Regions from separate parts of the Pseudonocardia sp. McavD-2-B genome, predicted to be linked through region 1. Evidence: riboswitches for the same ligand, from Rfam matches in the RefSeq annotation. Region 1 holds a riboswitch; the other holds the start of a gene.

What was found. Region 1 has a riboswitch for cobalamin ahead of metE (5-methyltetrahydropteroyltriglutamate--homocysteine S-methyltransferase). Riboswitches for the same ligand answer to the same signal wherever they lie in the genome.
Region 2: it holds a riboswitch for cobalamin, as region 1 does, so the genes downstream of both, NH602_RS25355 (ribonucleoside-diphosphate reductase subunit alpha) here and metE (5-methyltetrahydropteroyltriglutamate--homocysteine S-methyltransferase) in region 1, are expected to answer to the same signal.

Annotation. Positions count from the first base shown of each region.
Region 1 is NZ_JAMXSG010000053.1:1,061-22,450, reverse strand. It holds gene thiD (bifunctional hydroxymethylpyrimidine kinase/phosphomethylpyrimidine kinase) at 1-714, shown strand, start outside; gene NH602_RS10155 (xanthine dehydrogenase family protein molybdopterin-binding subunit) at 905-3,166, shown strand; gene NH602_RS10150 ((2Fe-2S)-binding protein) at 3,163-3,711, shown strand; gene NH602_RS10145 (xanthine dehydrogenase family protein subunit M) at 3,708-4,526, shown strand; gene NH602_RS10140 (response regulator transcription factor) at 4,578-5,261, opposite strand; gene NH602_RS31885 (sensor histidine kinase) at 5,258-6,475, opposite strand; gene NH602_RS10130 (hypothetical protein) at 6,586-7,185, shown strand; gene NH602_RS31625 (DUF418 domain-containing protein) at 7,175-8,311, shown strand; gene mftM (mycofactocin oligosaccharide methyltransferase MftM) at 8,265-8,975, opposite strand; gene NH602_RS10115 (hypothetical protein) at 9,104-9,664, opposite strand; gene NH602_RS10110 (zinc-binding alcohol dehydrogenase family protein) at 9,842-10,837, shown strand; gene NH602_RS10105 (VWA domain-containing protein) at 10,892-12,433, opposite strand; gene NH602_RS10100 (MoxR family ATPase) at 12,446-13,720, opposite strand; gene mdo (NDMA-dependent methanol dehydrogenase) at 13,857-15,149, opposite strand; cobalamin riboswitch at 15,384-15,592, shown strand; gene metE (5-methyltetrahydropteroyltriglutamate--homocysteine S-methyltransferase) at 15,719-18,028, shown strand; gene NH602_RS10085 (ABC transporter substrate-binding protein) at 18,119-19,642, shown strand; gene NH602_RS10080 (ABC transporter permease) at 19,639-20,583, shown strand; gene NH602_RS31285 (ABC transporter permease) at 20,592-21,390, shown strand, end outside.
Region 2 is NZ_JAMXSG010000268.1:686-7,963, reverse strand. It holds gene NH602_RS25360 (ribonucleotide-diphosphate reductase subunit beta) at 60-1,148, opposite strand; gene NH602_RS25355 (ribonucleoside-diphosphate reductase subunit alpha) at 1,145-4,045, opposite strand; cobalamin riboswitch at 4,175-4,380, opposite strand; gene NH602_RS25350 (trans-aconitate 2-methyltransferase) at 4,550-5,299, shown strand; gene NH602_RS25345 (ABC transporter substrate-binding protein) at 5,300-6,820, opposite strand; gene NH602_RS25340 (hypothetical protein) at 6,817-7,203, opposite strand.

The DNA of each region.
Region 1 (21,390 bases):
GTGACCGTGCAGAACTCGGTGGGCGTCACCGGCGTGCACACGATCCCGGTCGACACGATCGCCGGGCAGATCGCCACGGTCGCCTCCGACATCGGGCTGCAGGCCGCGAAGACCGGGATGCTCGCGAACGCCGAGATCATCGAGACCGTCGCGCGGGCCTGCGACGGATGCGGCATCGGCGCCGGTCTGGCCACGCCGTTCGTCGTCGACCCGGTCGCGGCCTCGATGCACGGGGACCCGCTGCTGGCCGCCGAGGCGCTGGACGCCTACCGGCACACGCTTTTCCCGCGGGCCACGCTGGTCACCCCGAACCTCGACGAGATCCGGCTGCTCGTCGAGCACGACGTCCACGACCGCGCGGGCCAGTACGCCGCGGCGAAGGCGCTGCACGCGCTCGGCCCGCGCGCGGTCCTGGTGAAGGGCGGCCACCTCGCCGAGGACACCGACGGTTGCCTCGACCTGCTCTACGACGGCGAGACCGCCGTCGAGCTGCCCGGCCCGCGCTTCGACACCGGCCACACCCACGGCGGCGGGGACTCCCTGGCCGCCGCGATCGCGTCCGGGCTCGCCCGCGGGATGGAGCTGGAGGCGGCGGTCCGGTTCGGGAAGCGCTACATCGTCGAGGCGGTCCGCCACGCCTACCCGCTGGGTGCCGGGCACGGACCGGTCTCGGCGCTGTGGGCCGGACGGCCGTGGTGGGACGAACGCGACTGACCCTCGCCGGTCCTTGGATACGAGATGGATGCGATCTCAACAGATCCGAGGTCGGGGACGACCGGCCCCCGGCGTGCCGCAGATGCGGTGATCTGCCCGCGCGTCGCTCCGCGAAGGGTGCCCTGACCTGGGGATCGGGCGCTGTGGTCTGCATCGCACAGGCCGGTCGAGATGTATACGCTCGCGTCCGATGAGCATCTTGGGCACCCGCGTCGTCCGCACCGAGGATCCGGTCTTCCTCACGCGCGGCGCGACCTACACCGACGACCTGACCGAGGAGCGGCTGACCGGGGCGTTGCACCTGACGCTCGTCCGCTCCCCGCTCGCCCACGCGACGATCACGTCGATCGACACCTCGGCGGCGCTCGCGTCGCCCGGCGTCGTCGCCGTCGTCACCGGGGCCGACCTCGACATCGCACCGGCACTGCTGTTCCCGGGCGCGAACAAGGTCATGACCCGCCCGTTCCTCGCGACCGACCGAGTGCGGTTCGTCGGCGAGCCGGTCGCCGCGGTCCTCACCGAGGAGTTCTACCAGGGTGAGGACGCGGCCGAGCTGGTCGACGTCGAGTACGAGCCCCTGGACGTGGTGATCGACCCGCTGGCCGCCGCCCGCGACGAGACGCTGCTGTTCCCCGAGGCCGGGACCAACACCGCGGCCGCCTACGGGCACGACGAGGAGCAGGACGCCTCGTTCTTCGACGGCTGCGAGGTCGTCGTCACCCGGGACCTGGTGAACCAGCGCCTGGCCGCGGCCCCGCTGGAGACCCGGGCCGCGAGCGCCTTCTGGGAGGGCGACCGCGTCACCGTCTACATGTCCAACCAGAACGCCCAGGGCGGCCGCGACGAGATCGCCGGCTGGCTGGGCCTGGACAAGGAGAAGGTGCGGGTCGTCCTGCCGGACGTCGGCGGCGGCTTCGGCGCGAAGATCGGGTCCGACCCCGAGTTCGCCCTCGTCGCGTGGCTCGCCCGGCAGCAGGGACGTCCGGTCCGCTGGAACGAGTCCCGCTCCGAGAACATGACCGGCATGGTGCAGGGCCGGGCCCAGCGCCAGACCGTCACGATCGGCGGCACCCGCGCGGGCAAGGTCACCCACTATCGGCTCGACGTCGTGCAGGACCTCGGCGCCTACCCGCGCCTGGGCACCTTCCTGCCGATGTTCACGCGGATGATGGCGCCCGGCACCTACGACATCGAGCACGTCGACTCCCGCGCGAAGGCCGTGGTCACCAACACGACCTCGGTCGCCGCCTACCGCGGCGCCGGCCGCCCCGAGGCGACCGCCGCGATCGAGCGCGCGATGGACCTGTTCGCGGCCGAGATCGGCAAGGACCCGGCCGAGGTCCGCAAGCTCAACGTCGTCGCCCCGGACCGGTTCCCGTTCCAGACCAAGGGCGGGGTGGAGTACGACTCCGGCGAGTACGCCAAGGCGATCGACCTCGCCCTGGAGAACGCCGGCTACGACCGGCTGCGCGCCGAGCAGAAGGCTCGCCGCGAGTCCGGCGACGCCCGCCAGATCGGCATCGGCGTGTCCTCCTACGTCGAGATCACCGGTGGTGGCGCGTTCGCCGAGGACGCCTCGGTCGAGGTGCACCCGGACGGCTCGGTGACCGTGCTGACCGGCACCTCCCCGCACGGCCAGGGGCACGCGACGGCGTGGGCGATGCTCGCGTCCGACCAGCTCGGCGTCCCGATCGAGAAGATCACCGTCAAGCACGGCGACACCGACCTCGTCCCGCGCGGCGGCGGCACCATGGGGTCGCGGTCGCTGCAGACCGGCGGCGTCGCGGTGCACCAGGCCTCGGCCGAGCTGATCGACCTGGCCAAGCAGCGCGCGGCCGAGCTGCTCGAGGCGGGTGTCGACGACCTGGAGCTCGACCCGGCGAACGCCGCGATCACCGTCAAGGGCGTCCCCGGCGCGAAGTCGGTGACCCTGGCGGAGCTGGCGGCCGCCGAGCAGCTCAAGGTCGACACCACCTGGGACGGCAAGAAGCCGACCTTCCCGTTCGGCGCGCACGTCTGCGTCGTCGAGGTCGACACCGAGTCCGGCAAGGTGACGGTCGAGAAGATCATCGCCGTCGACGACGCGGGCCCCATCCTCAACCCGCTGCTCTGCGACGGGCAGCGGCACGGCGGGATCGCCCAGGGCATCGCGCAGGCGCTGCTCGAGGAGGTCATCTACGACGAGGAGGGCCAGCCGCTCACCGGGACCTTCGCCGACTACGGCATCCCGTCGGCGGCCGAGCTGCCCAGCTTCGACCTGGTCGAGATGACGACCCCGACGCCGGTCAACCCGATGGGCTACAAGGGCATCGGCGAGGCCGGGACGATCGGCTCCACCCCCGCCACCCAGAGCGCGGTCATCGACGCCCTGTCCCACCTCGGCGTCACGCACATCGACATGCCCCTGACCCCGATGCGGGTCTGGGAAGCCATCCAGGAGGCCTCCAAGTGAAGGTCGAGATCACCGTCAACGGTGAGCCCACCAGCGCCGACGTGGAGCCCCGCCAGCTGCTCGCGCACTACCTGCGGGAGACCGTCGGGCTGAAGGCCACCAACATCGGCTGCGACACCACGTCCTGCGGTGCGTGCACCGTGCTGCTCGACGGCGACGCGGTCAAGTCGTGCACCGTGCTGTCGGTGCAGGCCGACCAGCAGTCGGTCACCACCATGGAGGGGCTCGACGGCGCGTCCGAGGGCCGCCCCGAGCACCCGGTCACCGCGGCGTTCCGGTCCGAGCACGGGCTGCAGTGCGGCTTCTGCACCCCGGGCATGGTCATGTCCGCGGTGTCGCTGATCAGCCACGACGACGACCTGGACGAGCGGAAGGTCCGTGAGGGCCTGGAGGGCAACCTCTGCCGCTGCACCGGTTACCACAACATCGTGCGCGCCGTGCTCGTCGCCGCGGGCAAGGACCCGGACGCCGCGCAGAAGGCCGAGGCCGAGTCCGACGCGCTGCGCACCGCGCCCGCCTTCTCCCGTGGGGAGGCCGGCGCATGATCCCCCTCGCGTTCGACTACGCCCGCCCCGACACCCTCGACGACGCCATCGCGCTGCTCGCCGAGAAGGGCGAGGACGCCAGCGTCCTGGCCGGCGGCCACTCCCTGATCCCGGTCATGAAGGTGCGCCTCGGCGCGCCGGAGTTCCTGATCGACATCGGCCGGCTGCCGGAGCTGAGCTACATCCGCGTCGAGGGCGACGAGCTCGCCGTCGGTGCGGCGACCAAGCACCGCGACGTGGTCGACTCGGCCGAGGTCGCGACGGAGGTCCCGTTGCTCGGGGCCGTCGCCCGCACCGTCGGCGACCCGCAGATCCGGGCGCGGGGCACGCTGGGCGGCACCGTCGCCCACGCCGACCCGGCCGCGGACCTGCCCGCCGCGCTGCTCGCGCTGGACGCCACCGTCGTCCTGCAGGGGCCGCGCGGGAGGCGGACCGTGCCGATCGGCGAGTTCTACACCGGCGTGTTCACCACGGTCCGCGAGCCCGACGAGCTGATCGTCGAGATCCGGATCCCGCGCTGCGGGGACAAGGGCTGGGCGTACGAGAAGTTCACCCGTCGCAGCAACGACTGGGCGATCGTCGCCGTCGCCGTGTCCGACGACCGCATCGGCCTGGTCAACATGGGCTCGACCGCGCTGCGGGCGTCCGCCACCGAGCGGGCGCTGGCGGAGGGGAAGAGCATCGCCGAGGCGGCCGCGCTGGCCGCCGAGGGTGCCGAGCCGCCCGCCGACACCCACGGGTCGGTCGCCTACCGCACCCACCTGGTGCAGGTGCTGACCCGCCGCGCCCTGGAGACCGCGCACGGCGCGCGCTGACCCGCGCACCTACGGCCCGCGTCCCTCCCCGGGGCGCGGGCCGTGGTCGTGTCAGGGCCCGGGACGGACCAGCCCCGCCTCCTGGGCGGCGATCGCGGCCTGGGTGCGGGAGCGCAGGCCCAGCTTCGCGAGGACGCGCGAGACGTGCGTCTTCGTCGTCCCCTCCGAGATCACCAGCTCCGCGGACAGCTCCGCGTTGGACAGCCCGCGGCCCAGCCCGGCGAGCACGTCGGTCTCGCGTGCGGTGAGCCTCTCCAGCCCCGGCACCGACGACGGCCGCGGCGCCCCCGCGTAGCGGCGGATCACCCGCCGGGTCACCTCCGGCGCCAGCACGCCCTCGCCGCGGGCGACCGCCCGGACCCCGTCGGTGAGCCGGGCCGCGTCGACCGACTTGAGCAGGAACCCGCCGGCGCCCGCCGCGAGCGCGCCGTCGACGAGCTCGTCGAGGTCGAACGTGGTCAGGACCAGGACCTGCGCGGACCCCGCCGCGGGGCCGATGCTCGTTCCGGTGGGCCTGCTCCCGGTGATCCGCCGGGTGGCCTCGATGCCGTCGATGCCGGGCATCCGGATGTCCATCAGCACGACGTCGGGCCGGTGCTCGGCGGCGGCCCGCACCGCGGCGAGCCCGTCGGCGACCTCGGCGACGACGTCGATGTCCGGTGCCGAGCCGAGGATCAGCACCAGCCCGGTGCGGACGGCCTCCTGGTCGTCGGCGACGACCACCCGGATGGTCACCGCTCCACCTCCGCCGGGCCCAGGGGCAGGTCGGCCCGGACCAGCCAGCCGTCGTCGTCGGGGCCCGTGTCCAGGGTGCCGCCGACGGCCCGGGCGCGCTCGCGCAGACCGTCGAGCCCGGTGCCGCCGTGCAGCCCGGGGCCCGCCGCGGGGCGCCGGCCGGGGCCGTTGCGCACCTCGACGAGCAGTCGGCGCGGGGTGTCGGGGGTGACGGTGAGGCGCACCGTCACGTCCGAGCCGGGCGCGTGCTTCGCCGCGTTGGTCAGCGACTCCTGCACGATCCGGTACCCGGCGAGGTCGACCGGGGCGGGCAGCGGGGCCGCACTGCGCCCGTCGCGCAGGACGGGGGACAGGCCGGCGGAGCGGGCCTCGTCGAGCAGGGTGTCGACCTCGGACAGCCGGGCGGGCGCTCCGGGCGGGTCGGCGGTGTCGCCGTCGCGCAGCAGCCCGATCATCGTGCGCATCTCCCCGAGCGCGGCTACGCCGGAGGACCGCACCGTCCCCAGCACCCGCCGGACCAGCGCGGGGTCGGCGCCGGGCTGCAGTGCCGCCTCGGACTGCAGCGCGATCGCCGACAGCCGCCCGGCGACGACGTCGTGCAGGTCGCGGGCCATCCGGGCACGTTCCGCGGCGACGGCGGCGTCCCGCTCCCGGGCCGCCGTCCGCTCCACGGCGACGGCCCGTTCCCGCTCGACGGCCGCCAGGTCCCGGAACCGGCGCACCTCCAGCCCCCAGACCAGCGGGAGCCCGACCACCAGCGTCAGGTTGAGCACGGCGTAGGTGCCGGTGCGGGTGCCCGCCACGAGCAGCGCGGCGACACCGAGGACGGTGGCGACCCCACCGGCGGCGACGGCCACCGCCCGCGCGGTGCGCCGTGGCGGGAACACCACGGCGCAGTAGAGCAGGTCGGTGAACACGAGCACCGTCCCGATCTCGGTGCGGCCGCCCAGGACGGGGCCCGCGACCAGGGCCGCCGTGCCGACCAGCAGGCCGGCGGGCACCGCGATCCGGCGCACCGCCGACGCGGCGCAGCCCAGCCCCATGACCAGCAGCGACGCCGTCGTCGCCCCGGTGTCCGCGCCCCACCAGGTGATCCCCGCGTCGGGCAGCGCCCAGATCAGCAGCAGCCCGACCACGAACCACACCACGCCGGTACCGGCGTCCCGCAGCACCGACGGTGCGCCGCCGTCGCGGTTCACCAGGTACGTGATCACACCTCATCCCAGCACGCCCGGCGCCCGCGCGGCGTCCGTCGAAGGTGGTACGCGCGGATCGGTCGCACGCCGGACGCGTCACCGCGGCCGGGTCGGCACGATCACCGGCCATGGGGGAGTCCTTGTTCGCCGAGCCGCTGCTGTGGCTGATCGTCGGTGCCGAGATCGGGTTCTGGGTGTTCCTGCTGGCCGGGCTGGGGGCGCGCTACGTGCTGCGCCGCCGGGGCCTGGGGGCGGTGCTGCTGCTGGGGGTGCCGCTGATGGACCTCGTGCTGGTCACCGCCTCGACGGTGGACCTCGCGACCGGCGGCGCACCGTCGCGGGTGCACGGGCTGGCCGCGCTCTACCTCGGGATCACCGTCGCGTTCGGGCACTCGCTGGTGCGGTGGGCCGACGTCCGGGGCGCCCACCGCTTCGCGGGCGGCCCGGCACCGGTGCGCCCGCCCCGGGGCGGGGTCGCCCGGACGCGGTACGAGTGGCGCGAGTACGGCAAGGTCGTCGCCGCCTGGGTGGTCACGGCGGCGGTGCTGGTCCTGCTGTCGGTGGCCGGCGGCCGCGCGTTCCCGGCGCCGGGCGCCTGGCCGGAGGACCCGATGTGGTCCTGGCTCGCGACGGCGTCGCTGGCCGCCGGGATCTGGTTCGTCGTGGGGCCGCTGTGGGCGACCGTCTTCCCCGGCAGCGGGGACCGGGAGCGCACCGGTGTCCGGTGACCGCCTCGCCGCCCCGGACGTGCTCCGTGGCCTCGCGATCGCCGGGACCTTCGCGACGAACGTCTGGGTGTTCGCCGACCCGCGCGGGCCGGGCGCGGTGTTCGCCGGGTTCGCCGGGGGCTGGTGGCTCGACACCGCGCTCCGCGCCGTCGCGAACGGGAAGTTCCTCGCGCTGCTCACGCTGCTGTTCGGGATCGGGATGGAACTGCAGTACCGCTCGGCGGTGCGCCGCGGCCTGCGGTGGCCGGGCCGCCACCTCGCCCGCGCCGCGATCCTGTTCACCGAGGGACTGCTGCACTACGTGCTGGTCTTCGAGTTCGACGTGCTGATGGGCTACGCGACCGCCTCGGTGCTCGTCGCGTGGCTGGTGGGGCGGTCGGCGCGGGTGCGGGTGGCGGCCGCCTGCGTCGCCGGGGCGGTCACGGTGCTGCTGGTGGGCGGTGCGACCGCCGTGACGGCCGGGAGCACCGGCGCAGACGTGCCGCTCCCGCCGTACCCGGCGACCTGGACCGGGCAGGTGGCCGCACGGCTGGCCGACCCGCTGCTGTACCGGGTCGAGCTGGCGCTGATCGTCCCGTCGGCGGTGGTGCTGTTCCTGGCCGGGTCCGCGCTGCTGCGCGCCGGGCTGTTCGACGCCGGTGCGACCACCCTGCGCCGACGGATGATCGGCACCGGGGTGGCCGGCGCGCTGCTCACGGTGCTCACCACGCTGGGCGGTGACCCGTGGTTCCTCGTCGAGCGCTACCTGATCGCCCCGCTGGTCGCGCTGGGGCTGCTCGGCCTGGTCCCGGAGGTCCTGGCCCGGCTGCGCGGCCCGGCCGGTCCGGTGCGGTGCGGGCTCATCGCGCTCGGCCGGACCGCGATGAGCTGCTACGTCGGCCAGAACGTCGTGGCCGCGGTGCTGTTCGGCGCCTGGGGGCTCGGCGTGGCCGGGGCGCTCGCCGGTGTCGCGGCGCCGCTGCGGACCGGGGCGGTGGTCGGGGTGTGGGTCCTCGTCGTCGCCGGGTCGGCCGCGGCGGCGGGGTGGTGGCTGCGCCGCCACGACCGCGGGCCGCTGGAGGCACTCACCCAGGCCCTGCTCAGAGGTCGATCACCAGCCAGCCGCCGTGGTGCTCGGACACCGTGAACGGATGGCCGGTGCGCTCCCCGATCCGGGTCAGGACGCGCTCGTCGAAGACCCGGACGTGACCCCAGGCGGGGTTCGGCTCGTTCTCGAACGGGACGGCGACGACCACCCGTCGCCGGGCCAGGCGCAGCATCTCGACGACGACCTCGTCGCCGTCGGACTCGGACAGGTGCTCGACGAGGTGCACGGCGAACACGGTGTCCGCGCAGCCGTCGGGCAGGGCGACGGCACGCGCGTCGGCGACGTGGGTCTCGACGTCGGCGCCGAGCTGCGGCGCCATCCGGGTCAGCAGCTCGACGGTGCCGCCGGTCAGGTCGGTGGCGGTGACGCGATGGCCGTCGCGGGCCAGCTGCAGCGACAGGAAGCCGAAGCAGCAGCCGAGTTCCAGCACCTCCTCGCCCAGCACGAGGGAGCGGGCGCGCGCGTGCACCGGCGCCATCTCGGCGTTGGTGCCGCCGGGCTCGGGCTCACCGGCCAGCGCGTCGAGGGTGTTGCGGTAGAAGGCGAGCCACGCGTCGTCCGGGAGGTCGGGGTCCTTCGCGGCGCTCGCGACGCAGGCGACGAACGCCTCCTCGAAACGCTCGGCCGGCAGGATCCCGGGCTGCACCAGGGTGCGGTCCAGCCAGCCGGCGAGGTCGTTGGAGAGCCGGTCGGTTCCGATCATGGATCGCTCCTGTGCGTGCGGGGGCCCGCTCCACGCTAGGCGGTCGCGGGCACGCCGCACCACGTCCGACGGCCGGGTCCCTCCCCGTCCGGACGGTGGGGGCGGGCTCCGGTGCCGGTCCGGGATGCTCAGGCGCCCTGGGCGGCGAGCAGCCGGGCCTTCAGTGCGGCGTCCTTGTTGACCGGGTCGTGGGCGCCGTCCGGGGTCGTCCCCGCGGCGACGGCGATCGCGTTCATGGCGCCGACCATCCGGCACAGGTGGGCGATGCGGCGCTCGTCGGCGTCGACGGGCGGGGCGCCGTCGAGCAGGGCCAGGGTGCGGTTCACCCAGATCACCTCGGCGTGCATCCCGGCCTCCTCGAGCACACCGCGCAGCCGCAGCCCGATCTCGCGGCGGGACAGCCCGTTCCAGCTCTCGAGGGTGCGGGCATCGAGCGGGAACAGCAGGTCCCGGTCGCGCAGGTGGATCAGCTCCAGGGCGTGCGCACGACCGTAGGCGCAGTACATGCACCCGTTCACCAGGGAGATCGTGAGCCCGGCGAGGTGGGTGCGTACGGGGCCCAGCACGCGCAGGGTGACCAGGAAGCGCGGGAAGTTGGTCGCGAACCAGCGCAGCGCGGGCCCGCTGCCCATCGTGGCGACCATCGCCGGGATCACGCCCGGCGTGTAGCCCCACAGCGCGGTGCACACGCGACCGACGATCCGGAGGACCGCTCCGCCACCGTCCGACATCCGGCCCTCCTTTCCGAAGGGGACGCCCGATCGTACTCCGGGCAGCCCCTGCAGCGGCACGAGATCGGCCGATCGGCCCAGCCGGGGTCACCGGCGCGTCGGGCGGCGGCCCGGTGGGGCGGATAGCGTCCGGTCATGGCTTCCGTACCCGCCGTCGTGGCGCCCCGACCGCTGCCCGTCGACGACCCCGAGTGCCTCGTCGACGCCGAGATCGAGGTCGGTGCGCCCGGCCCGCACGACCTGCTCGTCGACGTCCGCGCCGTCTCGGTGAACCCGGTGGACGGCAAGGTCCGTTCGTCGTTCGACCCGGCCGACGGGCCGAAGGTCCTCGGCTTCGACGCCGCGGGCGTCGTCGTCGAGGTGGGCGACCGGGTGCAGGGGTACGCCCCCGGCGACGAGGTCTACTACGCCGGCGCGATCGACCGGCCCGGCAGCAACGCCCACCGCCAGCTCGTCGACTCCCGCATCGTCGGGCGCAAGCCGTCGACCCTGGACTTCGCCGCCGCGGCCGCGCTGCCGCTGACCTCGATCACCGCGTGGGAGTGTCTGCACGACCACCTGCGCGTCACCGCCGACACCACCGGGACGCTGCTCGTCGTGTCCGCCGCGGGCGGGGTCGGGTCGATGGTCCTGCAGCTCGGCCGGCGCACCGGGCTGACGCTGGTCGGCACCGCCTCCCGCACGGAGTCCGCGGACTGGGCGCGGCAGATGGGTGCGCACGCGGTCGCCGACCACCACGACCTCGTCGGCACGGTGCGCGAGGTCGCCCCGGACGGCGTGCAGTACGTGTTCTCGCCGGTGTCGGCGGGCAACGTCGAGGCCTACGCGGAGCTGATGACCCCGCGCGGGACCGTCGTCGCCATCGATGAGCCGGAGGGCCTGGACACGCTCCCGCTGAAGACGAAGTCGCAGGCCTGGCACTGGGAGCTGATGTTCACCCGGCCGCTGTCGGAACCGGGCTCGACGGTGCAGCGGGAGATCCTGGACGAGGTGTCCCGGCTCGTGGACGCCGGGGAGCTGCGGACCACCGAGACGCGGCGCCTGCAGGGGCTGACCGCGGCGACGCTGCGGGAGGCGCACCGGCTCATCGAGTCCGGCGGCACCGTCGGGAAGATCGTGGTCGAGCGGTAGTGGACCCCCGGTGGGTGGTGCCGGTGCGGACACCGGCACCACCCACCGACGGGGTCAGCGGCCGATCAGCTCGCCGGCCATCTCGTTCGTGGTCGCCTCGAAACCGGACAGGTCCCGGACCACGCGGACGCGGTCGCAGTACTCGGCGTAGGCGGGCAGGTCGCAGCGGCCGAGCCCCCACGAGTACCGCGGCTCCGGGGTCAGCCAGATCGTCTCCCGGGCCCGCCGGGTGATCTCGACGAACGCCTCCATGTTGGGGTCGTTGCCGTTCCCGCGGCCGTCGCCGAGCACCAGCACCGTCGTCCGGCGGGTGACCGCCGAGCCGTGGTCCTCCAGGAACTGGCCGAAGGCCAGGCCGTAGTTGGAGTTGGCGTCGACGTCGAGCTGGTCGCCCCCGAAGATCAGCCCGAGGGCGTGCTCGACGGGGTGGTCGGCGAACAGGTCGTTCACCTCGACCAGGTCGGCCACGAACGCGAACGAGCGGACCTGGCCGAACAGGTCCTGCAGACCGTGCACCAGGTGCAGGGTGAACCGCGCGGTGGCCCGGACCGACAGCGACACGTCGGCCAGCACCACCAGGCGCGGCTTGTCCTCCTGGCGCTGCACGGTGACCGGGGAGAACGGGACGCCGTCGTAGCGCATGTTCTTGCGCATGGTGCGGGCCGAGTCGATCCGGCCCCGGGGGGAGACCCGCCTGCGGTGCGTGAGCGCACCGTGCAGCGACTTGGCCAGCCGCCGCAACGAGTCCTCCAGCTGCATGCGCTCGGTCTCGCTCGCCCGGTCGACCTCGGCGACGCGTTCGGCGTCGTCGTGGCCCTCGACGATCCGCTGCTCGATCGCGAGCAGCTTCTCCAGGTGTGCCTTGAGCAGCTCCGGGAGGTTGTCGAGCACTCCGGTGAGGCGCCGGCGCAGCGCAGCGGCGTCGTCCTCGGTGCCCTGCTCCTCCTCCGACAGCCGGTCCTCCTCGGAGTTCAGCCAGCCCAGCAGCGCGTCCTGCTGGGCGACCGAGAGGTCGGCGTCGACCTTGGTGCCCTGCTGCTGGGAGATGTCCCCCGGCTGTCCGCCGCCGGAGAACCGGTCGGTCTCGATCTGCACGCGCTGGCCCTCGGTGGCGTCGCCCGCCTGCTCCTTGGACAGCACGATCTCGTCCGTCATCGAGGCCATGTCGATCTTGTTGGCCTCCTGGTGCAGGTTGTACTGCTCGGCCAGGTCCTCGGGGTCGAAGAACTCCTTGATGTCGACCGGGGCGCCGTGGTCGTGACCCTCCTGAGGGGTCTCCGACGGCTCCTCGGACAGCGTGAAGTTCTCCAGCGGGGTGTCGTCGGACAGATCGCCGTGTCCGTGGCCGTGCCCGTGGCCGGTGTCCGCCTCGCCCACCCTGACCAGGGCGAAGAACAGGTCGAAGACCTCGTCGAAGGTCGCCTCGTCACGCCGGTCCTTGATCAGCGCGATGCGCAGCGCCTCCTTGAGCACCGCCTTGTCGGACAGCACCCCGGGCTGGGCGGCGCAGGCCATCGCGTCGAGCGCCTCGGACACCGAGATGCGCACCGACCGGATCCGCAGCAGCCGGACGAAACGGTGGATGCTCGCTTCCACTCCGGACCCCGATCAGACCGGGCGCTTGCGGGAGCCGCCGAAGGAACGGGTGCCCTGGCCGGGCGAGACCTTCCGGATCGCCGACGGCGGCGGCGCGACCCCGCCGGGCAGGCCGCCGTAGATACCGCCGTGCCGTCCCGCCTGGTCCTTCGCGGCCCGCTTGGCGCGGCCGTCGACGTCGCCGTCGTCGTGGTCGTCGTCCACGCGGGCGGCCGGAGCACTCGGGGTCCGGGCCGCGGGCTCGTCGTGGTCGTGGTCCCCGTCGTGCCCGTGCCCGTGCCCGTGGCCGTGTCCGTGGCCGTGCTCGGTGACCACGGCGTTCGGGTCGACCAGCCGCGGCAGGGCGTCCAGGGCCTTCTTGACGTCCTTGTCGTACTTGACGACGACCGACACGGTGTCGGACAGGATCTGTGAGTTCAGCTCGTCGACCCCCAGCACGGCCAGGGTGCGGGCCCAGTCGATGGTCTCCGAGATCGACGGCGACTTGCGCAGCTCCAGCTCGCGCAGCCCGCGCACGACGTTGACGAGCTCCTCGGCCAGCTGGTCCGACAGCCCGGTCTTCTTCGACCTGACGATCTCCAGCTCGCGGGAGGCCGACGGGTAGTCGAGGAACAGGTGCAGGCAGCGGCGCTTGAGCGCGGCGGCGAGGTCGCGGGTGTTGTTCGAGGTCAGCAGCACGTACGGGCGCTGCTCGGCGACGAAGGTGCCGATCTCGGGCACGGAGATCTGGAACTCGCCCAGGGTCTCCAGCAGGACGGCCTCCAGGGCCTCGTCGGCGCGGTCGACCTCGTCGATCAGCAGCACGACGGGCTGTTCGGAGCGGATGGCCTCCAGCAGCGGGCGCGGGGCGAGGAAGCGCTCGGAGAAGAACACGCTCTCCTGGGACCCGATGCGGTCGACCGCGGAGGCGAGGTCGGGTGCGTCCTCGACGAGCTGCCCGATCTTCTCGCGGAGGATCTGGGTGTACATGAGCTGCTTGCCGTAGTCCCACTCGTACAGGGCCTTGGTCTCGTCCTGGCCCTCGTAGCACTGCAGGCGCAGCAGCCGGCGCCCGGTGGCGACGGCGAGCATCTTCGCCAGCTCGGTCTTGCCGACCCCGGCGGGCCCCTCCAGCAGCAGCGGCTTGTCCAGCCGGGTCAGCAGGAACACCGTCGTGGCCAGGCGGGTGTCGGCGATGTAGCCCTGCTCCCGCAGGGTCTCGATCACCTGGTCGACGGACTCGAACGGACCGGTCGAGGCGACGGCGTCCGCCGCCTCGGTCACAGTGGGGACGACAGCCTCGGACACGCGGATATCTCCTTCGCGGGCCGCACCGGCTCTGGTGCGGAGAAGAGCGGGGCCGCAGCCAGCGGGCCCACCCACCCGAGTATCACCTCGGATGGCTGGGCCCGCTGGTGCGACGGTGGACGTACTGACCTGCGGATCAGGTCAGCAGGTCGTCCAGGTCACCGTTGATGGAGTGGTCGACGACCGGGCGGACGGTCTCGAACGTGCACTCCTTCGGGTTGCCCGGGGTGCAGGCGTCACCGAGGACGTGGTTGGTGATCCGGTCGACGTCGGCCGCGTCACCGACGATGGTGGGCGCGTTCTCGTAGAACTTGGTCGGGCCGGTGCCCAGCCGGTTCTTCGAGTAGGTGTCCTGCTTGACGTCGGCGAACTTCTCCGGGATGCCCACGTCGCGCAGCAGCCGGATGGAGGCGGCGAGCGCGGCGTCGGCGGCCTGCGGCTTGGTCATGCCGCGGGTGTCGACCCCCATCGCCTCGGCGATGTCGGCGAAGCGCTCGTACACGACGGGCATGTTGAACGCCCACACGCGGGGCAGCGCGATGGCGTTGTTCAGGCCGTGGTGGGTGTCGTAGAACGCCGACACCGCGTGGCTGATCGAGTGGATGATGCCGAGGCCACCGGAGTTGAACGCCTGGGCGGCGATGTACTGCGCGTACATCATGCCCTCGCGGCCGGAGAGCTCCTGGCCGTTCCAGACGGCCTTGCGCAGGTTCTGCGAGGTCAGCTTGATCGCGTGCAGCGCGTTGCCCAGCGACGGCTGGAAGTCCAGCCGCGAGACGTAGGGCTCCGAGGCGTGCGCGAGCACGTCGAACCCGCACTGCGCGGTGTAGTCGATCGGGCAGTCGTAGTAGAGCACCGGGTCGTCGATCGCCAGGGTGGTGACCGAGGCGTCGTCGAACGCGACGTACTTGTGCGGGTTGTCGGGGTCGGTCGTGGTGTCGGTGATGACGTAGGCCCACGAGGTCTCCGAGCCGGTGCCGGCCGTGGTGGAGACCGCGATGTGCGGCGGGTTGGCCGGGTTCTCGGACTTGTTGAAGCCCTCGAACTCGTTGACGTTGCGGCCGTCGTGCGCGACCGAGATGCGCGCGCCCTTGCAGGCGTCGTGCGAGGAGCCGCCGCCGATGGAGACGAACGAGTCGCAGTTGTTCTGCTGGTAGAGGCCCACAGCGTCCATGACGTTGTAGTCCTTGGGGTTCGACTCGACCTTGTCGTACAGCACGACCTCGAGGCCGTGGTACTTCATCGACTCGACGATCTTGTGGACGATGTCGGTGCCCCGCAGGCCCGACGTCATGACCAGGGTCTTCTTGAAGCCCAGCTTCAGGGCCTCCGGGCCGATGAGCTCGTGCGACCCCGGACCCATGAGCGCACGGGGGAACGGGTGGAACTCCTTGATGGGGAACGGCTTGAGCAGCTCGTCTACCTGCATGTCAGCCCTTTCTGAGGCAGGTGGATGGGTCGAGACCGCACGCTATGACCCCTGTGGCCGCGGGCACAGGGGTGATCGCCATTACCCCTCGGGAGACCGGGCAGGTTCCCCCTCCGAACGGAGGGGAGCAGGGTGAGGTCGCCCTCGACCCGGTCGCCGGGGAGGGCGTGGCAGTACTGCCAATGTATGGCAACAGGGACAGCTCGGCAACAGTCCGCACGGCCGGGGCCGCGGTAGTGTCGGCTCGCCGACGGTTCGTGCCGGTCCGATGACGGGCGTCACGAGGCAAGAGGGAACCCGGTGGGAATCCGGGACTGCCCCGCAGCGGTGAACGGGAACGACCGCCGTCAACAGCACTGGGAGCGATCCCGGGAAGCGACGGCCAGTAGGAGCGTGCAGTGCGCCCGTGAGTCCGAAGACCTGCCGCCGGTGCGTGCGCCGTCCGGCGTGCGCGGATCCGTGGCCTCGCGGGAGGGCCGGGCGGACGACCGGGCACCGTCGTGCCCGGCGGTCGCAGGCGCCCCGTGCCGGCGACGGGTCCTCCACCGCACTCGCGAGGAGAGAGGGCCGTGAGCATTCCTTCCAGCAGCACCATCGGCAGCACCGTCCTGGGGTACCCCAGGATCGGACCGGACCGGGAGCTCAAGCGGGCGACCGAGTCGTACTGGGCCGGGCGGACCGACGCGTCCGCACTACGCGACGTCGCCGCCGGGCTGCGCCGCGACACCTGGACCGGGCTGCGCGACGCCGGGCTCGGCTCGGTGCCGGGCAACACGTTCTCGTTCTACGACCACGTCGGAGACACCGCGCTGGCGGTCGGGGCGGTGCCGGAGCGCTTCGCCCGCGTCACCGACCCGCTGGAGCGGCTGTTCGCGATGGCCCGCGGCCGCACCGGCGCCCCGGCCTGCGAGATGACCAAGTGGTTCGACACGAACTACCACTACCTGGTCCCCGAGGTCGGCCCGGACACCCGGCTCGCGCCGGGCAGCCGCAAGGCCCTCGACGAGTTCTGCGAGGCCCTGCGCAGCGGGATCACCACCCGTCCGGTGCTGGTCGGGCCGGTGACCTTCCTGCTGCTGTCCAAGCCGGCCGGCGGCGCACCGGCGGGCTTCCGCCCGCTGGACCTGCTCGGACCGCTGGTCGAGGTCTACCGCGACCTGCTCGCCGAGCTCGCCGAGGCGGGAGCGGAGTGGGTGCAGCTCGACGAGCCCGCCTTCGCCGCCGACCGGACGCCGGAGGAGGTCGCGGCGCTGCGCCGGGCCTACGACCGGCTCGCCTCGGCGACCCGGCGGCCCAAGATCCTCGTCGCGTCGTACTTCGGGGAGCTGGGACCCGCCCTGCCCGCGCTCGCCGCCACGGCCGTCGAGGGGCTGGCGCTCGACCTCGTCGCGGGGGCCACCGACCTGGACGCCCTCGATGCGGGAGACCCGGCGGTCCCGGGGCTGGACCGGAAGGTGGTGCTGGCCGGCGTCGTCGACGGGCGCAACGTGTGGCGCACCGACCTGGACCGGGCACTGGCGACGGCGCAGCGGCTGGTCGGCGTGGCGGGGCGGGTCGAGGTCTCGACGTCGTGCTCGTTGCTGCACGTCCCCTACGACCTGACCGCGGAGACGGCCCTGCCCGGCGACGTCGTCGACATGCTGGCGTTCGCCCGGCAGAAGGTCACCGAGGTCGTGCTGCTCGGGCGGGCCCTGCGCGAGGGACCCGACGCGGTCGCGGCGGAGCTCGACGCCGCACGGGCCGTCCGGGAGCGGGTCGCCGCCACCGCGCGCCGCGACGAGCGGGTGCGGTCCCGGCTCGACGCGCTCGGCCCCGACCACTACCGGCGCAGTCACGGCGACGTCCGGGCGACGGTCCAGCGCGCGGCGCTCGGCCTGCCCGTCGTCCCCACGACGACGATCGGTTCTTTCCCGCAGACCGCGCAGATCCGGCGCGACCGGGTCGCGCACCGCTCCGGTGTGATCGACACCGGCACCTACGCCGAGCGGATGCGCCAGGAGATCGTCCGCGTGGTGCGGCTGCAGGAGGACATCGGGCTCGACGTCCTGGTGCACGGTGAGCCCGAGCGCAACGACATGGTCCAGTACTTCGCCGAGCACCTCGACGGCTTCGCCACCACCGAGCACGGCTGGGTGCAGTCCTACGGCTCGCGGTGCGTGCGCCCGCCGATCCTGCACTCGGACGTGTCCCGGCCCCGGCCGATCACGGTGGAGTGGGCGCGGTTCGCCCAGTCGCTGTCCGACGCGCTGGTCAAGGGGATGCTGACCGGCCCGGTGACGATCCTGGCCTGGTCGTTCGTGCGTGACGACCAGCCGCTGGGTGACACCGCCCGGCAGGTGGGGCTGGCCCTGCGCGACGAGGTAGGAGACCTGGAGGCCGCCGGGATCCGGATCATCCAGGTCGACGAGCCCGCGCTGCGCGAGCTGCTGCCCCTGCACGAGCGGGACCGGCCCGGGTACCTGGACTGGGCGGTGGACGCGTTCCGGCTGGCCGTCGGGGCCGTCGCCGACGCCACCCAGATCCACACCCACCTCTGCTATTCCGAGTTCGGCGAGGTGGTGGGGGCGATCGACGGGCTCGACGCCGACGTCACCACCGTCGAGGCGGCCCGGTCGCGGATGGAGGTGCTGGCCGACCTCGGACCGGGGGTCCCGCGCGGGCTCGGCCCGGGCGTCTACGACGTCCACTCACCCGAGGTGCCCGGCACCGACGAGCTGGTCGAGCAGCTCGGCGCGGCCCTGCGCCACATCGGACCGGACCGGCTGTGGGCCAACCCGGACTGCGGGCTGAAGACCCGCGGTGAGGCGGAGACGGTGGCGGCCCTGACCAACCTGGTCGCCGCGGCCCGCCTGGTCCGGGACTCGGCGACGACCGGCTGAGCCCGCGTCGCGACGCCCCGCGGCTCCCCGGCCGCGGGGCGTTGCTCACGCGCCATTGATTGAACAGATGATCAGATGTAGTCATATGGAGTGTTCGCACGAAAGATGGCCGCGCTGCTCGCGGCCGCCGCCCTGGTGCTGACCGGCTGTGGTGCCGGCACCGGCGGCGCCGGGACCCCGGACCCGGCCGGTGAGCTGACCGTGGCCCTGCAGTTCCCGCCGCGCGCCGACTACGCCTTCGACGCCGACGACGGCGCCCGGCTGCAGTCCCTCGGCGTCGCCGAGACCCTGACCACTGTCGACGCCGACGCCCGCCCGGCGCCGATGCTCGCGACGGGCTGGGAGCAGCAGGGCAACGCCTGGCGGGTCACCCTGCGCCAGGACGTGCGGTTCCACGACGGCACCCCGCTCACCCCGGACGCCGTCGTCACGGCGTTGCGCTACGTCGCGGGCGTCGAGGCCCCGCCGCGGGCGATCCGGGGCATCGGCTTCGCCGTCGCCCCCGACGGCGCCGACGCCGTGCGGATCACCACCACCGAGCCCGACCCGGTGATGCCGCTGCGCCTGTCCAGCGGCAACCTCGGCATCCTCGCGCCCGCCGCCTACGCCGACGGCGGGGCGCCGCGCTACCTGCGCACCGGGACCGGCCCGTTCGTGCTGGACTCGGTCAGCGGTGCCGACTCCGCGCAGCTGGTCCGCAACGACGACTACTGGGGCGAGCCGGCGGGTGCCGCCCGGGTCACCGTCCGCTACGTCGAGGACCCGCAGGCCCGTGCGCTGGCGGTCCGGTCCGGCGACGTCCAGTTCGCCGAGGGCCTGCCCCAGGCCCAGCTCGACCAGGTCCGCTCGGCCGGGGCCGAGGTCGTCGAGTACCCCAATGCGCGCACCGTTCTGCTGCAGCTCAACCAGTCCGCGGCGCCGTTCTCGGACCTGCGGGTCCGCCAGGCCGTCACCGCGGCGATCGACCGCCCGGTGCTGGCCGAGCAGGTCCTCGCCGGGGGCGCCGCACCCGCGGCCGACCTGTTCGGCGCGGCCGTGCCCTGGGGCGAGACCGCGCCGCCGCCCGGGGCCGACGTCGCCCGCGCCCGGCAGCTGCTCGCCGAGGCCGGCTACACCGAGCAGAACCCGCTCACCGTGCGGCTGTGGACCTTCCCGAACCGGCCCGAGCTGCCCGCGCTGGCGAACGCGATCCAGGCGATGCTCGGTGCCGCCGGGGTGAAGGTCGACATCACCGTCGGGAACTACGAGGCCCAGGAGCCGAAGGTCCTCGCCGGTGACTACGACATGTTCCTCAACTCGCGCAGCTACCTGTCCGACTTCCCGGACGCGGCGAGCACGCTGACCTCGGACTACACCTGCGACGGCAGCTACGCCGTCGACCAGTACTGCAACCCCGCCTACGACGCGCTGGTCGACCGGCTCAACTCCACCGAGGACCCGGCGGCCCGCCAGCAGCTGTTCGGAGAGGCCGCCGCGATGCTGACCCGCGACGCCGTCGGCGTCATGGTCGTGCACCCGCGCAACACCGCCGTGCTGCGCGGCGCCACGGGCTTCGTCCCCGATCCGCTGCAGATCCGCCCGGTGCTGCCGCAGCTCTCCCCGACCACGGGGTGATCGGGCTCCTGCTGCGCCGGCTCGTCGTCGTCGGGCCGGTGCTGCTGGCCGCGTCGGTGCTGGTGTTCGCGCTGCCGCGGCTGGCCGGCGTCGACCCGGCGCGGGCGGTCCTGCGGGCCCGCAGCGCCGAGGCGGTGCCGGACCCGGTGACCGAGGCGCGGCTGCGGTCCTCGCTGGGGCTGGACGCGCCGGTCACCGAGCAGTACCTGCGCTGGCTGGGCGGGGTGCTGCGCGGCGACCTCGGCCACGGCTACGTCGCCCGGACCCCGGTCGCCGGGCAGATCGCCGACGCCGCGGCGGTCTCCGGGCTGCTCGCGGTGCTCGCGCTCGCCCTCGCGGCGGTCGTCGGCATCCCCGCCGGGGTCTACGCGGCGCGCCGGCCCGGCGGACTGCTCGACCGGTTCCTCGGGCTGGGCACGGTCGCCGGGGTCGCGGTGCCGGAGTTCGTGCTCGCCCCCTGGCTGGTGCTCGTGTTCGCGGTGTGGGCCGGGGCGCTGCCGGCGCTCGGCTGGGGCGACCCCGCCCACCTGGTCCTGCCGGTGCTGACCCTCGCCGCCTACCCGGGGGCCCTGGCCGCGCAGCTCGTCCGCGCCGAGACCGCCGGGGTGCTGACCCGGCCGCACGTGCTCGTCGCCCGGGCCAAGGGCCTCGGTGAGCACCGGGTCCTGTGGCGGCACGGCGCCCGGCTCGCGACGACGTCGGTGACCGCGCTGGCCGGGATGTTCGTCGCCGGGCTGCTGGGCGGCTCGGTGGTGGTCGAGGTCGTGTTCGGCATCCCGGGGCTGGGGCGGCTGCTGCACCGGGCCGTCGTCGCGCAGGACCTGCCGGTGGTGCAGGCGGGCACGCTGCTCGTCGTCGCGGTCGCGGTGGTCGCGGGGGTGCTGGTCGAGGTGCTGGCGACGGCGCTGGACCCGGTGCTGCGCTCGGCGGGGTCACGGTGAGGCCCCGGGTGCGGACGGCGTGGTGGGTCGCGGCCGGGGTGGCCGCCCTGGCCCTGGCCGCGCCGGTGCCGATGCTCGTTCCGGCGGGCCTGCTCTCGGTACTCCTGCCCGACCCCGACGCCGTCGACTTCGCCGGGATGCTCGCCGGGCCGTCCGCGGCGCACCCGCTGGGCACCGACCAGCTGGGCCGGGACCTGCTCGCGCGCACCGTCCACGGCGGACGGCTGACGGTCGGGCTGGCGCTGTCCGCGGTGCTGGTCACCGGGGTGTCCGGGGTGGCCGTCGGGTCGCTCGCCGCGGTCGCGGGCCCGGTCGGGCGGGCGGCGATGCGGGTGGTCGACGTCCTGGCCGCGATCCCGGTGGTGCTGTTCGGGCTGCTCGCCGCGGTCGCGCTGGGTCCGGGTGTCGGGTCGCTGCTGGTGGCGGTCACGGTGATCGCCTGGACCCCGTTCGCCCGGCAGGCCTACCTGCTCGCGCTCGCCGAGCGGCAGCGGGAGTACGTGACGGCGGCGGTCGCCCTGGGCGCAGGGCCCGGGCGGGTCCTGACCCGCCACGTCGCGCGGAACCTCGTCCCGCCGCTGGCCGCGCACGCCTGCGTCCGGTTCGCGAGCACCCTGCTCACCGTCTCCGGGCTGTCCTTCCTCGGGCTCGGCGTCCAGCCGCCGACCGCGGAGTGGGGCGCGATGGTGGCCGAGGGCCGCGAGTACCTGTTCGGCGCGCCGCAGGTGGTGCTCGTGCCCTCGCTGGCGGTCGTGCTGACGGCCGGGACGGCCCTGTGGTGGGGACGCCGGTGGGAACGGGTGGGTG
Region 2 (7,278 bases), on a different contig from region 1:
GATCGCGACGAGCGGCCCGGAGGTGCTGCCGGGCCGGTCACCCGGCCCGGCCCACCCCCTCAGTCCCAGTCCAGCGACCCACCCGTCCGGTACTCGGTCACCCGCGTCTCGAAGAAGTTCTTCTCCTTCCGCAGGTCCATGGCCTCGCTCATCCACGGGAACGGGTTCTCCGGCTCCCCGAACAACGGGGCGAGCCCGATCTGCTCGGCCCGCCGGTCGGCGATGAACCGCAGGTACCGCTCGCAGGACTCGGCGGTCAGCCCGAGCATCCCGCGGGGCATGGTGTCGCGGGCGTAGGCGACCTCCAGCTCACACGCCTCGTGCAGCATCGTCCGGATCTCTGCGGCGAAGTCGGCCGTCCAGAGGTGCGGGTTCTCGATCTTGATCTGGTTGATGCAGTCGATGCCGAAGTTCAGGTGGATCGACTCGTCCCGCAGGATGTACTGGTACTGCTCGGCGATGCCCACCATCTTGTTGCGCCGGCCGAGCGCGAGGATCTGCGCGAACCCGGTGTAGAACCACATGCCCTCGAACACCACGTAGAACGCGACGAGGTCACGCAGGAACGCGCGGTCGTTCTCCGGGGTGCCGGTCCGGAAGTCCGGGTCGGACAGGGCCCGGGTCCAGCGCAGCGCCCAGGCGTCCTTCTCGGTGATCGAGGGGACCTCGCGGTACGCGTTGAACAGCGCCCCCTCGTCGAGCCCGAGCGACTCGCACACGTACTGGAACGTGTGGGTGTGCACGGCCTCCTCGAACGACTGCCGCAGCAGGTACTGCCGGCACTCGGGGTTGGTGAGGTGGCGGTACACCGCGAGCACGATGTTGTTCGCGACCAGCGACTCCGCGGTGGCGAAGAACCCGAGGTTGCGGGTGAGCATGAGGCGCTCGTCGTCGGTGAGCCCGCCGGGGGAGCGCCACAGCGCGATGTCGGCCTGCATGGCGACCTCGGTCGGCATCCAGTGGTTGGCGCAGCCGGCCAGGTACTTCTCCCAGGCCCAGGTGTACTTCAGCGGCAGGAGCTGATTGACGTCGGCGCGGGCGTTGATCATGCGCTTGTCGTCGGCGGCGACGGGGGCGGCGCCGCGTGCGATCTCGCCGAGCCCGCTGGTGTCGGCGCCGGTGCGACGGTAGGCGGTCGCGGTGCTCACTGGCAGGCCTCGCAGTCGGGGTCGTCGACCGAGCAGGCGGCGCCCGGGTCGAGGTCGGGGGCGGTGGCGGGCACGGCTGTGGCGGGCACGGCGGTCGCCGGGACCGCGGGCACGGCCGCCGCGGGCGACGCGGCAGGGGCGGCCGGGGTGCTCGGCACGCCGGTCAGCCGGCCGTCGGTGCCGGTGAGGGTGGACTTCTCCACCGACGTCGCCGCGCGGGTGCGCAGGTAGTAGGTGGTCTTGAGCCCGGAGCGCCAGGCGAGGCGGTAGAGCTCGTCGAGCGCCCGGCCGCTGGGGGCGGCGAGGTAGAGGTTCAGCGACTGCGCCTGGTCCAGCCACTTCTGCCGGCGCGAGGCGGCGGCCACGAGCCAGCGCGGCTCGATCTCGAACGCGGTCGCGTAGAGCTCCTTCAGGTCGGCGGGGACCCGGTCGATCTCGGCCAGCGACCCGTCGAAGTACTTGAGGTCGGCGACCATCACCTCGTCCCACAGCCCGCGGTCCTTGAGGTCGCGGACCAGGTGCGGGTTGATCACCGTGAAGTCGCCGGACATGTTCGACTTCACGTAGAGGTTGAGGTGGATCGGCTCGATCGACTGCCCGACCCCGCAGATGTTCGAGATCGTCGCGGTGGGTGCGATCGCGAGGACGTTGGAGTTGCGCATCCCTTGTGCGACGACCTTCTCCCGCAGCGATGCCCAGTCCAGCGTGGACGACCGGTCGACGTCGAGCTCGCCGTCGCCGCGGGCCGCGGCCAGCAGCTCGAGCGAGTCCGGCGGCAGGATCCCGCGGCTCCACAGCGACCCGTCGAAGCTGGCGTAGCGGCCGCGCTCGACCGCCAGGTCCGACGAGGCGGTGATCGCGTGGAACGACAGCGCCTCCGCGCTGCGGTCGGCGAACTGCACCGCCGCGTCGCTGCCGGGCTCGATGCGCTGGGTGAACAGCGCGTCGGAGAAGCCCATCATGCCCAGGCCGACCGGGCGGTGACGCAGGTTGGACCGGCGGGCTTCGGGAATCGTGTAGAAGTTGATGTCCACCACGTTGTCGAGCATCCGCACCGCGGTGGTCACCGTGCGGCGCAGCTTGTCCGCGTCGAGCCCGTCCGGCGTGACGTGCGCGGCCAGGTTCACCGAGCCGAGGTTGCAGACCGCGACCTCGCCCTCGTCGCCGGCGCGGGTGTTGAGGGTGATCTCGGTGCACAGGTTCGACGAGTGCACCACGCCCGCGTGCTGCTGCGGGCTGCGCAGGTTGCACGGGTCCTTGAACGTGATCCACGGGTGCCCGGTCTCGAACAGCATGGTCAGCATCCGCCGCCACAGCTCGACCGCGCGCACCGTGCGGTGCACCCGCACCTCACCGCGCGCCGCGGCCGCCTCGTAGGCGCGGTAGCGCTCGGCGAACGCGGTGCCGTAGAGGTCGTGCAGGTCGGGGACCTCGTCCGGGGAGAACAGGGTCCACTCGCCGTCGGCCTGCACGCGGCGCAGGAACTCGTCGGGCACCCAGTTGGCGGTGTTCATGTCGTGGGTGCGGCGACGGTCGTCGCCGGTGTTCTTGCGCAGGTCGAGGAACTCCTCGATGTCGACGTGCCACGTCTCCAGGTAGGCGCACGCGGCGCCCTTGCGCTTGCCGCCCTGGTTCACCGCGACGGCGGTGTCCCCGGCGATCTTGAGGAACGGCACCACGCCCTGGGAGACGCCGTTCGTGCCCCGGATGTGCGCGCCGAGCCCCCGGACCGGGGTCCAGTCGTTGCCCAGCCCGCCGGAGTACTTCGCCAGCAGCGCGTTGTTGCGGTAGCCGCCGAAGATCGACTCCAGGTCGTCGTCGACGGTGGTGAGGAAGCACGACGACAGCTGGGGGCGGGTGGTGCCCGAGTTGAACAGCGTCGGGGTCGAGGCCATGAAGTCGAAGCTCGACAGCAGCTCGTAGAACTCGACCGCCCGCGCCTCGCGGTCGACCTCGCGGACCGCCAGCCCCATCGCGACCCGCAGGAAGAACGCCTGCGGCAGCTCGAAGCGCACGCCGCGCTCGTGCAGGAAGTAGCGGTCGTAGAGGGTCTGCAGGCCGAGGAAGCCGATCTGCAGGTCGCGCTCGGGGCGGATCGCGGTGGTGACCCGCTCCAGGTCGAAGGTCGCGAGCTCGGGGTCGACCAGGCCGATCGCGATGGCGTGGCGCAGGTAGTCCTTCGTGTAGGCCGCGTACCGCTCGGCCATCGTCGCGTGGTCCGGGGTCTCCCGGGAGCCTGACAGGTGCGACACGGCCTCGGCGCGCAGGCGGTCCAGCAGCAGCCGCGAGGCCACCAGGGAGTACGCGGGCTCGCGCTCGACCAGCGTGCGCGCGGCCAGGACGAGGGCCTGGGCCAGCTCGTCGGCGGTGATGCCGTCGTAGACGGTGCGGTCCAGCTCGGCGAGCACCCTGTCCGGGGTCACGTCCTCGACGCCGGCGCAGGCCTCGTCGAGCACCGCGGCGACGCGGACCCGGTCCAGCGGGGCCCGGCTGCCGTCGGGGTGGGTGACATGCACGACCGGGGCGTCCGCGGCGGCGGTGTCCCCGCCGTCGTGCGCGCGGGCCCGGGCCTGCTGCTCGCGGTAGAGCACGTAGGAGCGGGCGACCTTGTGGTGGCCTCCGCGCATCAGGGCCAGCTCGACCTGGTCCTGGATCTGCTCGACGTGCACGGCGCGCGCCGGGTGCCGGGTCAGCGCCGCGACGACCTGGTCGGTCAGTCCGGCCACGAGGTGGTGCAGCCGCGACGACGCCGCGCCCGAGTCCCCCTCGACCGCCAGGAACGCCTTGGTCGTCGCCACCGAGATCTTCGTGGCGTCGAACCCGGTCTCGGACCCGTCGCGCCGGATGACGCGCAGGGCCGGTGGTGCTGCTGCCGGTGCAGCGGTGGAAGCCGTCACGGGCTCTCTCCTCGCGAGTCGCCGTCCCTCCGGGGCGGGCGCGGTACGAGGAGGCGGTGGGTCGGCGTGTCGTCGGCGGCCCACCGCACCCTGGCGCCGTCCCACGAGGCCCCGGAGCAGCGCGCGCCGGTCGGCGCGCGCACCGGCGGCAGGTCTTCGGACTCACGGGCGCACTGCACGCTCCTACTGGCCGTCGCTTCCCGGGAGAGGTCTCCCAGTGCTGTTGACGGCGGTCGTTCCCGTTCACCGCTGCGGGGCAGTCCCGGATTCCCACCGGGTTCCCTCTTGCCTCACCGGCCCGTGCGGACCGGTGAACCACCAGCGCTCCGGACACTACATCTGGGGTCCGGACACGATCGACCCCCCTATCGGTTCCGGTTTCGACGACCGCCGAGTCACGCACGGTGAACGTCGCCGGTCACGGGCCCGGCGGTCCCTTCCGTTCGACGGGTCCGCGCGGATACCGTCGGTCGCACTGTTGCCACCGTTGTGCAGGAGAGTGCGATGACCACCGGGACGGACCTCGACGCCGAGCACTGGCTGCGCCGGTGGGACGCCCAGCAGGAGCGCTACATCCCCGACCGGGAGGCGCTGTTCGCCCTGGCGCTCGACGTCGTCGACCGTCTCGCCGGCACCCCCGCCCGGCTGCTCGACCTCGCCTGTGGGCCCGGGTCGTTCGCGGCCCGCGCGGCGGCGCGCTGGACCGGGGCCGAGGTGGTCGGCGTCGACGTCGACCCGGTCATGCTGGAGCTGGCCCGGCGGACCACCGGCGAGCGCGTCCACTGGGTCGACGCCGACCTCTCGCGTCCCGGGTGGACCGACGCCGTCGGCGGCGGGCCGTTCGACGCGGCCGTCTCGGCCACCGCCCTGCACTGGCTGCCCGAGCACGCGCTGCCCGGGCTCGCGCAGCGCCTCGCGTCCGTGCTGCGCCCCGGCGGGGTGTTCGTGAACGTCGACACCCTGCTCGCCGACCCCGCCCGGCCGCGCCTGGCCGAGCTGACCCGGACCCTGCGGGTCGAGCGCACCGACCGGGGACTGGCGACCGGCGAGGACTTCCGGACCTGGTGGGACGCGCTCGCCGACGAGCCCGCCCTGGCCGACGGGTTCGCCGAGCGGGAGCGCCGCTTCGCCGACCGGGTCACCGGCGGGTCGTCGCTACCGGCCTGGGAGCAGGCGCTGTCCGGCGCCGGGTTCGCCGAGGTCGGGACGCTCACCCAGACCTTCGACCGGCGGACCCTGGTCGCGATCCGCTGATCACCCGAGCCGGGCGCGCGCGAAGTTCGCCCAGGCGAACGTGTTCGGCCGGGCCGCCTCCAGTCCGGTGAGCCCGGCCGCCACGCCGACGTTCCAGTCCCGCACACCCCACACCAGGGCGCCCGACTCGGCGCGCAGCAGACCGAGGATCCGGGCGAACGCGGCGGTGCGCGCGGCGTCGTCGGTGGTGGCGACGGCGGCGTAGTAGAGGCGGTCGATCTCCGGGCTGCGGTAGCCGGTGAAGTCGTAGGTCGGGGTGCTGGTCAGCATCCGGCGTCCGATGTAGTCCGGGATCGGCAGCGAGCCGGTGCTGTTCTGGGAGAACACGCCCTGCTGCCGGATGGCCCGGAAGTAGCCCGACGACGGCAGCGGCCGTGCCGTGACCCGCAGCCCGACCTCGCCGAGCTGGCGCGCGACGAGTGCGGTGGCGGCGTCGAAGGTCGGGTCGGCGCCGCTGGTCTGCAGCTCGATCGCCGCCCCCTGTGCCCCGGCCTCGGTGACGAGCGCGCGGGCCCGCGCGACGTCCCGCGCCACCGGGCCCACCCCCGCCGGGTGGTAGCGCAGTCCCTGGCCGAACATGTCGTCGCCGACCCGGCCGCGCCCGAGCAGCACGACCCGCACGAGCTCCTCGCGGTCGATGCCCAGCCGCACCGCCTCGCGCAACCGCGGGTCGGAGAACGGTGCCCGGTCCACCCGCATCACCAGGAACTGGCTCGCCGAGGCCGGCGCGGACAGCGCCGAGGCGCGCTGCTCGCCCCCCAGCCGGGCGGCGCCGGTGGGGGTGAGGTCGTGGGCGTAGTGCACCTGGCCGGACAGCAGGGCGCCGATCCGGGCGGCCTCGTCGTCGACGGGCAGGAACTCCAGCTCACGTACGCCGGGCGCGCCGTCCCAGTGGTCCTCCGACGCGGTGTAGACGGTGGACCCGCCCGGGGTGAACGACGCGAGCCGGAACGGCCCGGTCCCGTTCGGACGGTCGAACGACGTCGTCCCGGCCTTGACGATCTCGGTACCGGGCGCGCCCCAGGCCAGCGGGAACAGCGTGTTCGGCCGGGTCAGCACCAGCTCGACCTCGCTCGGCGACACCGCCCGCGAGGCGGCCTCGTCGAGGTCGCGGAACAGGGTCGCGGCGATCGCGGTGGTCGCCGGGTCGGTGATGCGGGCCAGGGTGGCGAGCACGTCGTCGGCGGTGAGCGGGGAGCCGTCGTGGAAGCGGGCCGCGCGCAGCCGGATCCGCCACCGCCGCCCGGTCGCGTCGCTCTCCCAGGACTCGGCCAGCCGCGGCTCGGGGGTCATGTCCTGCGACCACCCGGTGAGGGTGTCGAAGCACGCCTTGGCCCGGGCCTGGTCGACGTAGAGCGGCAGGACGTGCGGGTCCAGCGACTCGCGCGAGCCGCCGGTCGCGAAGGCGACCCGCAGCCGCTCCTCGCCCGTCCCGCCGCCGGAGCAGCCGGTGAGGGCGAGCGCGGCGACGCCGAGCGCGCCGGTCAGCACCCGGCGCCGGGACAGCTCGGGCGGGGTCATCCGGCGGCCCGCCCGGTGTCCGAGGCGCGCAGGCCGGGCGTGAACACGTGCCCGTCGAGGACGGCCGGGCGGGGCGCCGTACCCGGTCCGCCCGCGCGGACCCAGTCGGCGACGGCGTCGGTCGTCGCAGCGTCCAGGACCGCACGCAGCCACACGGGCCGCGCACCGGCCCGTCGCGCGGCCGGAGTGGGGCCGACCACGACGACGTCGGAGTCGGCGCACGGGCCGAGGCACTCGCTGGTCCGCAGCCGCGCGTGGCCCTCGATGCCCCGGGTGAGCCGGTCGAGCAGCCCGTCGTGGTGGGGCCGGTCCAGGCTCGGGTGCTTGCGACCGGAGCCGCAGCAGCATCCCCGGCAGACGGTGACGGCGGACAGCGCAGACATGATCCGACCCTACGCGACATATGACGGATTGTTCAGACGTCGAGGATGACAATCAGGTGAGTGCGGCCACCGCCA